2 regions of the Pantoea sp. SO10 genome follow, and region 1 is predicted to be linked to the other one. Evidence: riboswitches for the same ligand, from Rfam matches in the RefSeq annotation. Region 1 holds a riboswitch; the other holds the start of a gene.
The links. Region 1 has a riboswitch for thiamine pyrophosphate ahead of thiB (thiamine ABC transporter substrate binding subunit). Riboswitches for the same ligand answer to the same signal wherever they lie in the genome.
Positions count from the first base shown of each region.

Region 2: linked by a shared signal. The riboswitch ahead of FCN45_RS21700 (FAD-dependent oxidoreductase) and the one ahead of thiB (thiamine ABC transporter substrate binding subunit) in region 1 are both predicted to bind thiamine pyrophosphate.

Region 1 covers NZ_CP040095.1:730,910-736,926, reverse strand. The annotation lists gene leuC (3-isopropylmalate dehydratase large subunit) at 1-796, shown strand, start outside; gene leuD (3-isopropylmalate dehydratase small subunit) at 800-1,405, shown strand; gene FCN45_RS03315 (MFS transporter) at 1,442-2,629, opposite strand; gene sgrR (HTH-type transcriptional regulator SgrR) at 2,884-4,545, shown strand; TPP riboswitch at 4,581-4,676, shown strand; gene thiB (thiamine ABC transporter substrate binding subunit) at 4,723-5,709, shown strand; gene thiP (thiamine/thiamine pyrophosphate ABC transporter permease ThiP) at 5,709-6,017, shown strand, end outside.
Region 2 covers NZ_CP040096.1:474,535-480,551, forward strand. The annotation lists gene FCN45_RS21685 (LysR family transcriptional regulator) at 1-174, opposite strand, end outside; gene FCN45_RS21690 (pirin family protein) at 298-1,023, shown strand; gene FCN45_RS21695 (6,7-dimethyl-8-ribityllumazine synthase) at 1,153-1,590, opposite strand; TPP riboswitch at 1,766-1,885, shown strand; gene FCN45_RS21700 (FAD-dependent oxidoreductase) at 2,015-2,959, shown strand; gene thiS (sulfur carrier protein ThiS) at 2,943-3,140, shown strand; gene FCN45_RS21710 (thiazole synthase) at 3,144-3,902, shown strand; gene FCN45_RS21715 (HesA/MoeB/ThiF family protein) at 3,914-4,879, shown strand; gene FCN45_RS21720 (ABC transporter ATP-binding protein) at 4,876-5,592, shown strand; gene FCN45_RS21725 (ABC transporter permease) at 5,576-6,017, shown strand, end outside.

The DNA of each region.
Region 1 (6,017 bases):
CCCAGCGATCGAAGCGCTGAGCATGGAAGGCCGCATGACGCTGTGTAACATGGCGATTGAAATGGGCGCCAAAGCGGGCCTGGTCGCGCCAGACGACACCACTTTCAATTATCTGAAAGACAAGCAGTTCTCGCCGAAGGGCGAGCAGTGGGAACAAGCGGTCGCTTACTGGCGCACGCTGAAGTCTGACAGCGATGCCAAATTCGACAGCATCGTCACGCTGCACGCGGAAGATATCGCTCCGCAAGTGACCTGGGGCACCAATCCAGGCCAGGTAATGGCGGTAGATCAAGCGATTCCGAATCCACAATCCTTTGCCGATCCGGTTGAGCGCGCCTCAGCAGAGAAAGCGCTGGCTTACATGGATCTGCAGCCAGGCATCAAACTGACTGACGTGGCGATCGATAAAGTGTTTATCGGTTCCTGCACCAACTCACGTATTGAAGATTTGCGCGCCGCTGCTGCAATTGCCAAAGGCCGTAAAGTGGCGCCGGGCGTGGTGGCGATGGTGGTGCCAGGTTCGGGTCCGGTAAAAGCACAAGCCGAAGCCGAAGGTCTGGACAAAATCTTCCTCGAAGCCGGTTTTGAATGGCGTTTACCGGGTTGCTCCATGTGTCTGGCCATGAACAACGACCGCCTCAATCCAGGCGAACGTTGCGCATCAACCAGCAACCGTAACTTTGAAGGCCGTCAGGGCCGCGGTGGTCGTACTCATCTGGTGAGCCCGGCGATGGCCGCTGCCGCTGCCGTAACCGGTCGCTTTGCCGACATTCGTGAATTGACTCAGGGAGCGTAAGCCATGGCGAACAAATTTACTCAACACACCGGCATTGTGGCGCCATTGGATGCGGCCAACGTCGATACTGATGCCATTATTCCAAAGCAGTTCCTGCAGAAAGTGACGCGCACCGGTTTTGGCGCGCATCTGTTCCACGACTGGCGTTTTGAAGATGATGCGGGCACCGTGCCAACCGCCAGCTTTGTCCTGAACAAACCGGAGTTCAAAGGCACCAGCATTTTGCTGGCGCGTGAGAACTTTGGCTGTGGTTCATCGCGTGAGCACGCGCCGTGGGCGCTGACCGACTTCGGCTTCCATGTGGTGATTGCGCCAAGCTTCGCCGACATTTTCTACGGCAACAGCTTTAACAACCAGCTGCTGCCGGTGAAGCTGAGCGATGAAGAAGTGGATGAGATGTTCAAACTGGTTGCTGCGCAGCCGGGCATCACCTTCACCGTGGATCTGGAAGCGCAAACTGTAACCGCAGGCGATAAGACTTATAGCTTCGAAATCGACAGCTTCCGCCGTCACTGCATGATCAACGGCCTCGACAGCATTGGCCTGACGCTGCAACACGAAGCGTCTATCTCCAGCTACGAGACCAATCAGCCCGCGTTCTTACGCTGAGGCAACAAGGGCGACATCCTGTCGCCCTTCTCTTTGCTAGCTATCAACCACATCCCGCACGCGCGACGCCAATCCCAACGCCAGCACCGCCAGCCCCAACGCCAGCCAGTAAACCGACTCATGACCAAAGCGTTCGCTCATGGTGCCCTGAATGATGCCAGCGATAATCATGCCGGTGGAAATTGAGGTGGTGAACAGCGTCGTCGCCGCACCTGCGCGGCCCGGCATTAAATCCTGGAACCACAACATGCCAATTCCGGCGATGATGCCAACAAACGCGGCATTAAACAGTTGCAGCACCATCAACGCTGTCCGCGACTGGAACATCACCAATCCGAGATAAAACACAATCGCCGCCACCAGCGCCAGCAGCATCAGGTTGCGTTTGCCGGTGCGCCGCGCGTAATGCCCGGCCAGCAGCATAATAGGAATCTCCAGCCCGGCGGCGGTGCCCATCAGCAAGCCCGCCAGCTTCTCCGGCAGGCCAAGCGTGGTACTGATATACAGCGGCATATCAATGATATACATGGTGTTGCACGCCCACATGGTGACGGAGGCGATAAACAGCAACCGCACCTGACTGTCCTTCCACGGGCTCAGCTGCGTCAGCACCTCTTCAGGCGAGACCACCACGCGCGGCACCGAGGGCAAGGTGCGCCAGACCAGCAGCATGCTTAGCAGGAAAATCCCCGCCGCCACGCAAAACAGCGTCACAAAACCGTAATTAAGCGCCAGCGCAAACGACAGCGGTGGCCCGATCACCCACGCCAGCGACAGCTGCGCACGCATCACTGAGCTGAACATCACCACTTCACGCGCCGACTGATCGGCATATTCCCGCGCGAGGGCGAACACCTGCGGAATCGACACGCTGGCCAGCGCCGACAAAAACACGCCCAGCGTCACCAGCGTTAAATAGTGGCGATTAAAGGCAAACAGCAGCGCATTCAGCGTCGCCATCAGGCAGCAAAACAGAATCAGGTTGCGGCGATCGCCCTGATTATCGGAGCGTTTCGCCATTAGCAGGCTGACCACAATCCCCGCGATCGCATTGATGGTAAAGAACAAGCCGACCCAGAACGGACTTACCTGTACTTCGCGCGTCAGAAACAGGCTCAGCGTCGGCGCCTGCAGCGCACCGGCCACGCCGGTCATAAACGACACCGCCATAAACGAGAGGTAGACCGGATTGATGCGACGTTGACGCGTTAACAGCGATTTCATGCAGAAATCCCTTTGCGAATAAAAAAGGTAGAGAAATGAGGGTAGAAGATTCTACAGCAAAACGAAAAAAGCCAGCAGATAAAGCGCTGCTGGCGGTGAAAATGCACCCTACTCAGAAAGGGGTTCCACGTCGGCGGAACCGCTGGCAGAGCGCCATTCATTACTGAATGCCTCCCGCTCTTCCATTGCCGGGCAGTATGCCTCTAATATGAGGCAGGAAAAACTGAGCGATTCTGACAAGGAGTTCCCCTTTTATGTCCTCTTCACGTCTGCAGCAGCAATTTATCCGCCTATGGCAAAGCTGTCAGGGGCAGGATCAGGAAACCACGCTCAGCGAGCTGGCCGATCTGCTGCACTGCTCGCGTCGCCATATGCGTAACCTGCTCAACGCCATGCAGAGCGAAGGCTGGCTGATTTGGCAGGCAGAAGCGGGACGCGGCAAGCGCTCAATGCTGAGTTTTTGCTACACCGGCTTGGCGCTCCAGCAGCAGCGCGCCGAGGATCTGCTGGAACAAGATCGCATCGAACAGTTAGTGCAGCTGGTGGGCGATAAAAACCAGGTGCGCCAGATGATTGCGGCGCATTTAGGCCGCAGCTTCCGCCAGGGTAAACACATCCTGCGCGTGCTCTATTATCGCCCGCTGCCCAATCTGCTACCCGGTTCGCCGCTGCGCCGCTCGGAAACCCATCTGGCGCGACAAATTTTCAACGGCCTGATGCGCATAAATGAGGAAAAGGGGGAAATCGAACCCGATATCGCCCATCACTGGCAGCAAACCTCGCCGCTGCAGTGGCGTTTCTTCCTGCGCCCGGCGATTCGTTTTCATCATGGCCGTGAACTGGAAATGGCGGATGTGATTGCTTCGCTGGAGCGCGTGCGCAGCCAGCCGCTGTTTTCTCACATCAGTAAACTGGATTCGCCCGCGCCCTGGACGCTGGATATTCATCTGAGCCAGCCGGACGATTGGTTGCCGTGGCTGCTGGCCAGCGTCAGCGCGATGATCCTGCCGCGCGAATGGCCCACGTTACGCCAGTTTGCCCGCCAGCCGCTTGGCACCGGTCCGTACAGCGTGGTGCGCAATCAGCAAACGCAGCTGAAGATCGCCGCCTTTGATGATTACTTTGGCTATCGCGCGCTGATTGACGATGTGTCGATTTGGGTGCTGCCGGAGATCAGCGACGAGCTGGTGTATGCCGGAGTCAAGTTGCAGGGCGAAACCGCCGATGAAAAATCGGAAGAGAGTCGTCTGGAAGAAGGCTGCTACTTCTTGCTGTACGATCAGCGCTCCGAGTTGGGTCGCGATGCGCATTTCCGCCGCTGGGTAAGCTATCTGTTTAATCCCATCGCCTTACTGAATCATGCAGGCGTCGGCTATCAGCGTTACTGGTTCCCGGCTTATGGCTTGCTGCCGCGCTGGCACCATCGCCGCGATCTCACCTCCGCCGATAAACCGGCAGGCTTAACTCAGCTGACGCTGAGCTGGTACAGCCATCACGTTGAGCATGAAGGTATCGCTAACGCGCTACGACCGCTGCTGGCGCAGCAAGGTGTCGAGCTAATTACTCGTGTCGTGAGCTACGAAGCGTGGTTCGAGGGCGAAGGTGAAAGTGATATCTGGCTTGGCAGCGTCAACTTTACCCTGCCGCTGGAGTACGCGCTGTTCGCGCAACTGTTCGAGCTGCCGTTGATGCATCACTGCATCCCGATTGACTGGCAAGCCGATGCCGCGCGCTGGCGGCAGAAAGCGTTACCGCTGGCGGAATGGAGCAAACAGCTGATCGACCGCGACTATCTGCATCCGCTGTTCCATCACTGGCTGCTACTGGAAGGGCAACGCAGTATGCGCGGCGTGCGGCTGAATACGCTCGGCTGGTTTGACTTCAAATCAGCCTGGTTTGCACCACCGGAGCTGTGATCCTTTCGCGCTGTCATATAAATGTCTAGAATGAGCCGTTCTCAACGGGGTGCCTTGATATCAGGGCTGAGAGAAACCCGTCGAACCTGATCCGGCTAATACCGGCGTAGGGATTTGAGATGCCTCACTCCTCAGATCCTTTGCGACTCAACATCTCTTCTCCTCAAGGAGCGCAAAGTGTTAAACAAAGTTCTGCCTATGTTGCTGCTGGTTACGGCACCGGCTTTCGCTGCCAAACCGGTTCTGACTGTTTACACCTACGATTCGTTCTCTGCCGATTGGGGCCCCGGCCCGGCGGTAAAAAAAGCCTTTGAAGCGCAGTGCGACTGCGAGCTGAAGTATGTGGCGCTAGAAGATGGCGTATCGCTGCTCAATCGCGTGCGCATGGAAGGCAAAAACAGCAAAGCCGATGTGGTGCTCGGGCTGGATAACAATCTGGTGCAGGCAGCGGAGAAAACCGGCTTGTTTGCCGAAAGCAGCATCGATACCCGCAGCTTAAAACTGCCGGATGGCTGGAACAATCAAACCTTTATCCCGTTCGATTATGGCTACTTCGCTTTCGTCTACGATAAAAACAAACTGAAGAACCCGCCGAAAAGCCTGAAAGAGCTGGTCGAAAGCCCGGAAAAATGGCGCGTGATTTATGAAGATCCGCGTACCAGCACGCCGGGTCTTGGCCTGCTGCTGTGGATGCAAAAAGTGTATGGCGATAACGCAGCTGATGCGTGGCAGAAGCTGGCGCAAAAAACCGTTACCGTCACTAAAGGCTGGAGCGAAGCTTACGGCCTGTTCCTGAAAGGCGAAAGCGATCTGGTGTTGAGCTACACCACGTCTCCGGCTTATCACATTATCGAAGAGAAGAAAGAGAACTACGCCGCGGCCGAATTCAGCGAAGGCCACTATTTACAGGTGGAAGTCGCCGCGCAGCTCGCCAGTAGCAAACAGCCTAAGCTGGCGCAGCAGTTCATGCAGTTTATGGTTTCTCCGGCCTTCCAGCAGACCATTCCTACCGGCAACTGGATGTATCCGGTGATCAAAAGCGATCTGCCAGCCGGTTATCAAACGTTGCAGGTGCCCGCGAAGGCGTTGCAATTCACGCCAGCCGAAGTCGCCGACCATCGCGCCGCGTGGATCAGCGCATGGCAAAGCGCCGTTAGCCGTTAATGCCCGGCTGGTTGATTCCCGGCAGCGCCATCGCGCTGATGCTGTGCGCGGTGGCGCTGCTGGCGTTTGGCGCATTGGTGGTGGTCGCTCCGGCCACCGACTGGCGCGCGCTACTCGACGACAGCTATTTGCATCATGTGCTGCTGTTCTCGTTTGAGCAGGCGCTGCTGTCGGCGCTGCTGTCGGTGCTGCCCGCGATCCTGCTGGCGCGCGCGCTCTATCGCCGCCGTTTTCCGGGACGCAATCTGTTGCTGCGCCTGTGCGCCATGACGCTGGTGCTGCCGGTGCTGGTGGCGGTGTTTGGCTTG
Region 2 (6,017 bases), on a different replicon from region 1:
GGTTACCGACAACTTCCGCGTGTTGCGATTCAGCAGGCGCGCGCCAAGCGACTCCTCCAGCGCGGCGATGCGGCGGCTGACATACTGCTTCGACAGCATCAGCTGTTCGGCCGCAGCGGTGAAGTTACCGGCTTTGATAACGGCAACATAAATACGGAGATCTTCAATCTGCATATTGTCCACTTATCGGTGACAGTCATTGTCATTATGACGCATTGTTAGGCAAATCAGTTTACGTATACTTGTTTGCAACGGGAAGGGCAATCGCCCCCCAACAGCAAATTTGAGGAGCAGACCATGATTGAACAACGCCTGTCAGAACAACGCGGAGTGGGTGACCACGGTTGGTTGAATTCGCATCATACGTTCTCTTTTGCCAGTTACTGGGATCCAAAACAAACCGGCTTCTCAGACTTGCTGGTGATCAATGATGACCGCGTTGCACCGGGTCGCGGTTTTGGTGCGCATCCGCACAACAACATGGAGATTATCTCCTACGTGCTGGAAGGCGCGCTGGAGCATAAAGATTCCATGGGCACCGGTTCGGTGATTGTGCCGGGTGATGTGCAGCTAATGAGCGCCGGCAGCGGCGTCACGCACAGCGAGTTTAACCACTCGAAAACGGACAACGTGCACTTCCTGCAGATCTGGATTGTGCCTGGCGAACGTAATTCGCCTCCCGGTTATCAACAGATTTCAGTGTCGGAACGTGACAAACGCGGTCAGCTGCGCCTGATTATTTCGCCGGCAGGGGATAACGGTTCACTCAGCGTGCGTCAGGATATTCGCGTTTATGCCGGATTGTTCGACGGTGTCGAGCAGCAAACCTTCGCGTTGGATGGCGATCGTTACGCCTATATTCACGTGGCACGCGGCAGCATCGAAGTGAACGGCGTGAAGTTCAAAGAGGGCGACGGTGCACGCGTTCGCAACGAAAGCGCGCTGCAGTTTGCTAACGGTGATGATGCGGAAGTGCTGGTGTTTGATCTGCGTCCGCTGGAAGTGAATCATCCACAGCGTTAATGACGAATAGCTGATACTTTATTCGTAAGACTATTTTACGAGATGATTAGCACTATTCTGAAAATGAGCCGTTGAAGGTCATCATAAATAAAAAGGGAGCGCCTGAAGAGGTGCTCCCTTTTTAATGCATCAATCAATCGACAAATTATGGATCGCTAACACCGCGCGTGCCGCTTCTTTGCCTTTCTTAATAAAATGCTCGGTATAGAAGTTTTCAATCACATCAACCGGCTGGAAGTTATGTGGCGTTAATGAAACGGAGAACACCGGTACGTTGGTGGTCAGCTGCACATTCATCAAGCCATCAACCACCGCAGCGGCAACGAAATCATGGCGATAGATACCGCCGTCAACCACCAGCGCAGCGCAGACGATCGCATCGTATTTGCCGGTTTCGGCCAGACGCTTAGCCAGCAGCGGCATTTCAAATGCGCCAGGCACTTCCAGCACTTTTAATTGTGCTTCTACGGATTGATCGGCTAATTCTTTTTCAAAACCCACCAGGGCATTATGGACAATTTCTTTGTGCCAGCCGGCTTTAATAAATGCAATTTTAATATTGTTCATGGTTATTCCGACATCACCTGTAATGTTTTCTTGCGCATAAAATAATGTGTTTGTATACCATATGTTACGTTTGTGATCCACAAAGCCTAAGTAGCGATAAATGCCGTGATGCTAAATGCCACGTAAAGCATCCGGTTATTCCGCGCTTGACGGCGACCATCGCCTGCAATACAAATAGACGCGTCGGGGGAGTCTCGCCAAAGAGACTGAGAGGCTAATAGCGCACTGCGCGGTTTAGCGACCCTTTGAACCTGACCCAGTTGATACTGGCGTAGGAAGACTGACAGTCTTGTTTTTTGGGCTGTCTGGCGCTCAAACAATCTCGATGGACGCGCCATTTCCCTTCTCCTGTATCTGCGGGTCTCAGCTAACACTGAGAGGCCGATGTGAATTCCCCCTGTTTGAACATCCTGGAACCGGCGCTGTGAGCCGCTGGAGCGTGCTTGGCTGCGGCGTGGCGGGCCTATGCGTAGCCACTTTGCTGGCGGAACGCGGTGAAGGCGTTGAGGTGATGGGCGATGACGCGCGCCGCCCGGCATCGTGGTTTGCTGGCGGCATGCTAGCGCCCTGGTGTGAAGCCGAAAGCGCGCCGCGCGATGTTATCACTCTTGGGCAACACGCCGCCGCGTGGTGGCAACAGCGCGTCAGCAGCGTCGAGCATCAGGGCACGTTGGTGGTTGCGCCGCCGCGCGATAGCCTGGAACTCAATCGTTTCGCCCGCATGACCGAGCAGCATCAATGGGTCGATCCCGCCAACATTGAACCGGCGCTGGAAGGGCGCTTTGCGCGCGGTCTGTTTTTCGCCGGGGAAGCGCATCTCGATCCGCGTCTGGCGTTGCAGGAGATGCGTGACGCGCTGATCGCGCGCGGCGTGTCATTCAGCAATCACGCGCCGAGCGGCCAGATTATCGATTGTCGCGGCATCCACGCCGCGCCGCATCTGCCGCGCCTGCGTGCGGTGCGCGGCGAGATGCTGATTTTGCACAGCGATGAAGTGCAGTTTTCCCGCCCGATTCGTCTGCTGCATCCGCGTTTTCCCTGCTATCTGGTGCCGCGTCGCGGCGGCCACTTTATGCTCGGCGCCACCATGATTGAGAGCGACGATGCCAGCGCCATCAGCGCGCGCGCCATGATGGAGTTACTCAGCGCCGCCTATGCCATCCATCCCGCCTTAGCCGAAGCGCGCGTGATTGAGAGCGGTAGCGGGCTGCGTCCGGCCTATCCGGCGAATCTGCCGGAAATCCACTATCACAATCACACTTTTTATCTCAACGGCATGTATCGCCACGGTTTTCTGCTGGCGCCAATGCTGGCAGAGCAGCTGATGCAACGCATTTCTGGGGAACTCAACAATGAATATTCAGCTTAACGGCCGCGCCATCAGCACCCAGGCAACAAGCCTGAGCGAATTGCTGATCGAGCAGCAAATTGATGTGGCCTGCGTCGCCACCGCCTACAACGGTGCGTTTGTGCCAAAAAGCCAGTACGACACGCAGCGGCTGGATGAAGGTTGCCAGCTCGAAGTGCTGTCACCGATGCAGGGAGGTTAAGCGATGTTTTACGATTTTGAACCGCAATCACGCTTCCTGCTCGGCACCGCCGGTTATCCTTCGCCCGCCATTTTGCAGCAGGCGATTGCCGCCTCCGGCACCGACATCATCACCGTCAGTTTGCGGCGCGAAGGCGCGGCGGGCGCGGCATTCCGCGAACTGCTGACTGGGCTCAACATCCGCGTGTTACCGAATACCGCCGGTTGTCACACGGTAAAAGAGGCCGTCACCACCGCGCACATGGCGCGCGAACTGTTCAACACCGCGTGGATCAAACTGGAAGTAATCGGCCATGCCGACACGCTGCAACCCGATCCTTTCGCGCTGGTGGAAGCCGCGCGCATCCTCAGCGCAGAGGGTTTTCAGGTATTTCCGTACACCACCGAAGATCTGATCGTTGGCGAAAAGCTGCTGGCGGCGGGTTGCGAACTGTTGATGCCGTGGGGCGCGCCGATTGGTTCCGGCCAGGGTTTGCGCAACATCGATGGCCTGCGCGCCATGCGTGCGTGGTTCAGCGACATCCCGCTGATCATTGATGCGGGCATTGGCGCGCCGTCGCAGGCGGCGCAGGCGATGGAGATGGGCTTCGATGGCATTTTGCTCAACACCGCCGTCGCCAAAGCCGGCGATCCAGTCGGCATGGCCCACGCCTTCCGGCTGGCGATTGAAGCCGGACAGGCCGCGCGCGCTGCCGGACTGATGGAGAAGCGCGATATGGCAGCCGCGTCCACGCCGATCTTCGGTCTGGCAAATCTGAGTTGAGGCAGCCAACTATGCAACGTTATCAACGCCAGATGATGCTGGCGGAAATCGGCGAGGCAGGGCAGCAGAAACTGCTCGACGCGCGCGTGCTGGTGGCGGGCGCGGGCGGATTAGGCGCCACACTCCTGCCGCAGCTGGTGGGCGCGGGGGTCGGCTATATTCGGCTGTATGACGACGATGTGGTGGCGCTGCATAACCTGCATCGGCAAACGTTGTTTACTGAGAAGGATATTGACCAGCCCAAAGTGCTGCGCGCGCAGCACGCGTTGCAGCAGCGCAATCCGCAGGTGCAAATCGAGGCGCTGCAGCAGTCGCTGAGCGCCAGTAATCTGCAGCAGGCGCTGGCGGGATGCGATCTGGTGATCGATGCCGCCGATAACTTTGCCGTCACCTACCAACTTTCCGATGCTTGCATGCAGGCAGGCATGCCGCTGATCAGCGCCTCGGTGCTGGGGCGGCAAGGTTACGTCGGCGGATTCTGTGGCGGCGCCCCGAGCTATCGCGCGTTGTTCCCGCGCTTGCCGTCATCGGCCGCGAACTGCAACACCGCAGGCGTGATGGGCCCGGCGGTGGCAACGCTTGGCGCGATGCAGGCGCAGATGGCGCTCAACGTACTGCTGGAATTACAGCCTTCACCGCTCGGTTGTCTGGTGAATTGCGATTTTGTGAACTGGCACTTCCGCCAGTTCCGCTTTGATGATGCTGAAGAGCCGGAATATGTGGTGCCGTTTATCGACCTGCAAATGCTGGCCGCCGATGACTGTATTGTCGAACTGCGCAGCTATGAAGAAGCGCCGGTCAGCGTGGCGGATGGCGTTGAGCGCATCTTGCCGCAGGCGATCGCCGCGTGGCAGCCGCCCGCCCAGCAGCGCATCGTGCTGGTGTGCGCCAGCGGCATCCGTGCCGCGCAGGCCGCTAACGCGCTGGCGCAGCGCGGATTTCACCAGTTGGCGATTCTGGCGGCCAATCGCCCATGAATCAGGACATTCTGTTCAACGATGTGAGCTTTAGCTGGGGCGATAAACCGCTGTGTCAGCGGCTGAATCTGCACCTGCGCGGTGGCAAAACCACGGTAATGCTGGGACGCAGCGGCATCGGCAAAAGTACGCTGCTGCGGTTGGTGGCCGGTTTACTCCAACCGCAGCAGGGCGCGGTGCGGGGCTTGAGCGGCAACGTGGCGTGGATGGGCCAGCAGGATCTGCTGTATCCGTGGCTGACGGTGCTCGACAACGTGATGCTGTCGGCGCGGCTCAGCGGCGACAAGCCGGATCGCCCGCGTGCGCTGGCGCTGCTCGAGCAGGTAAAACTCAGCGACGTGGCGCATGCACCCCCGCATCAACTCTCCGGCGGCATGCGGCAACGCGTGGCGCTGGCACGCACGCTTTATGCGCAGCGCGACGTGGTGCTGATGGATGAACCCTTCGCCACGCTGGATGTGATGACCAAACTCAGTTTGCAAACGCTGACCGCCGGATTACTGCGGGGCAAAACTGTGCTGCTGGTGACGCACGATCCGCTGGAAGCGTGCCGCATGGCCGATGACATTCTGCTGCTGCAAGGCCAGCCGCTGACTATCGAAAGCTGGCCGGTTGCTGGCGGTGACGTGCCGCGTCCGTTTGATCATCCCGACGTCCTGCAGGCGCAGGCGCAACTCTTCTCCCGACTGAATACCCATGAAAACAGTGTTTAGCGCGATCTACCTGATCGTGGTGCTGCTGTGCGGCTGGTTACTGGCGTGTCACAGCGGCGTGCCGAGTTTCCTGCTGCCCACGCCACAGGCGGTGCTGGAGGCGCTGTGGCAGCATCGTCAACTGCTGTGGCATCACGCGCTCTATACGCTGGCGGAAATCGTGCTGGCGCTGCTGTTGGGCGTCGGCGCGGGCGTGACGCTGGCGGTGCTGATGGCCGCCAGTTCGCTGCTGCGTCGCGTGCTGTTTCCGCTGGTCACCGCCAGCCAGGCAATTCCGGTGTTTGCCCTCGCGCCGCTGCTGGTGCTGTGGCTTGGCTTTGGTATCGCGTCGAAAGTGGTGGTGGCGGCTTTGATCCTGTTCTTCCCGCTGTGCTTGTCACTGTTTGATGGGCTGTGCCGTACGCCGGTCGGCTGGCTGGAGCTGG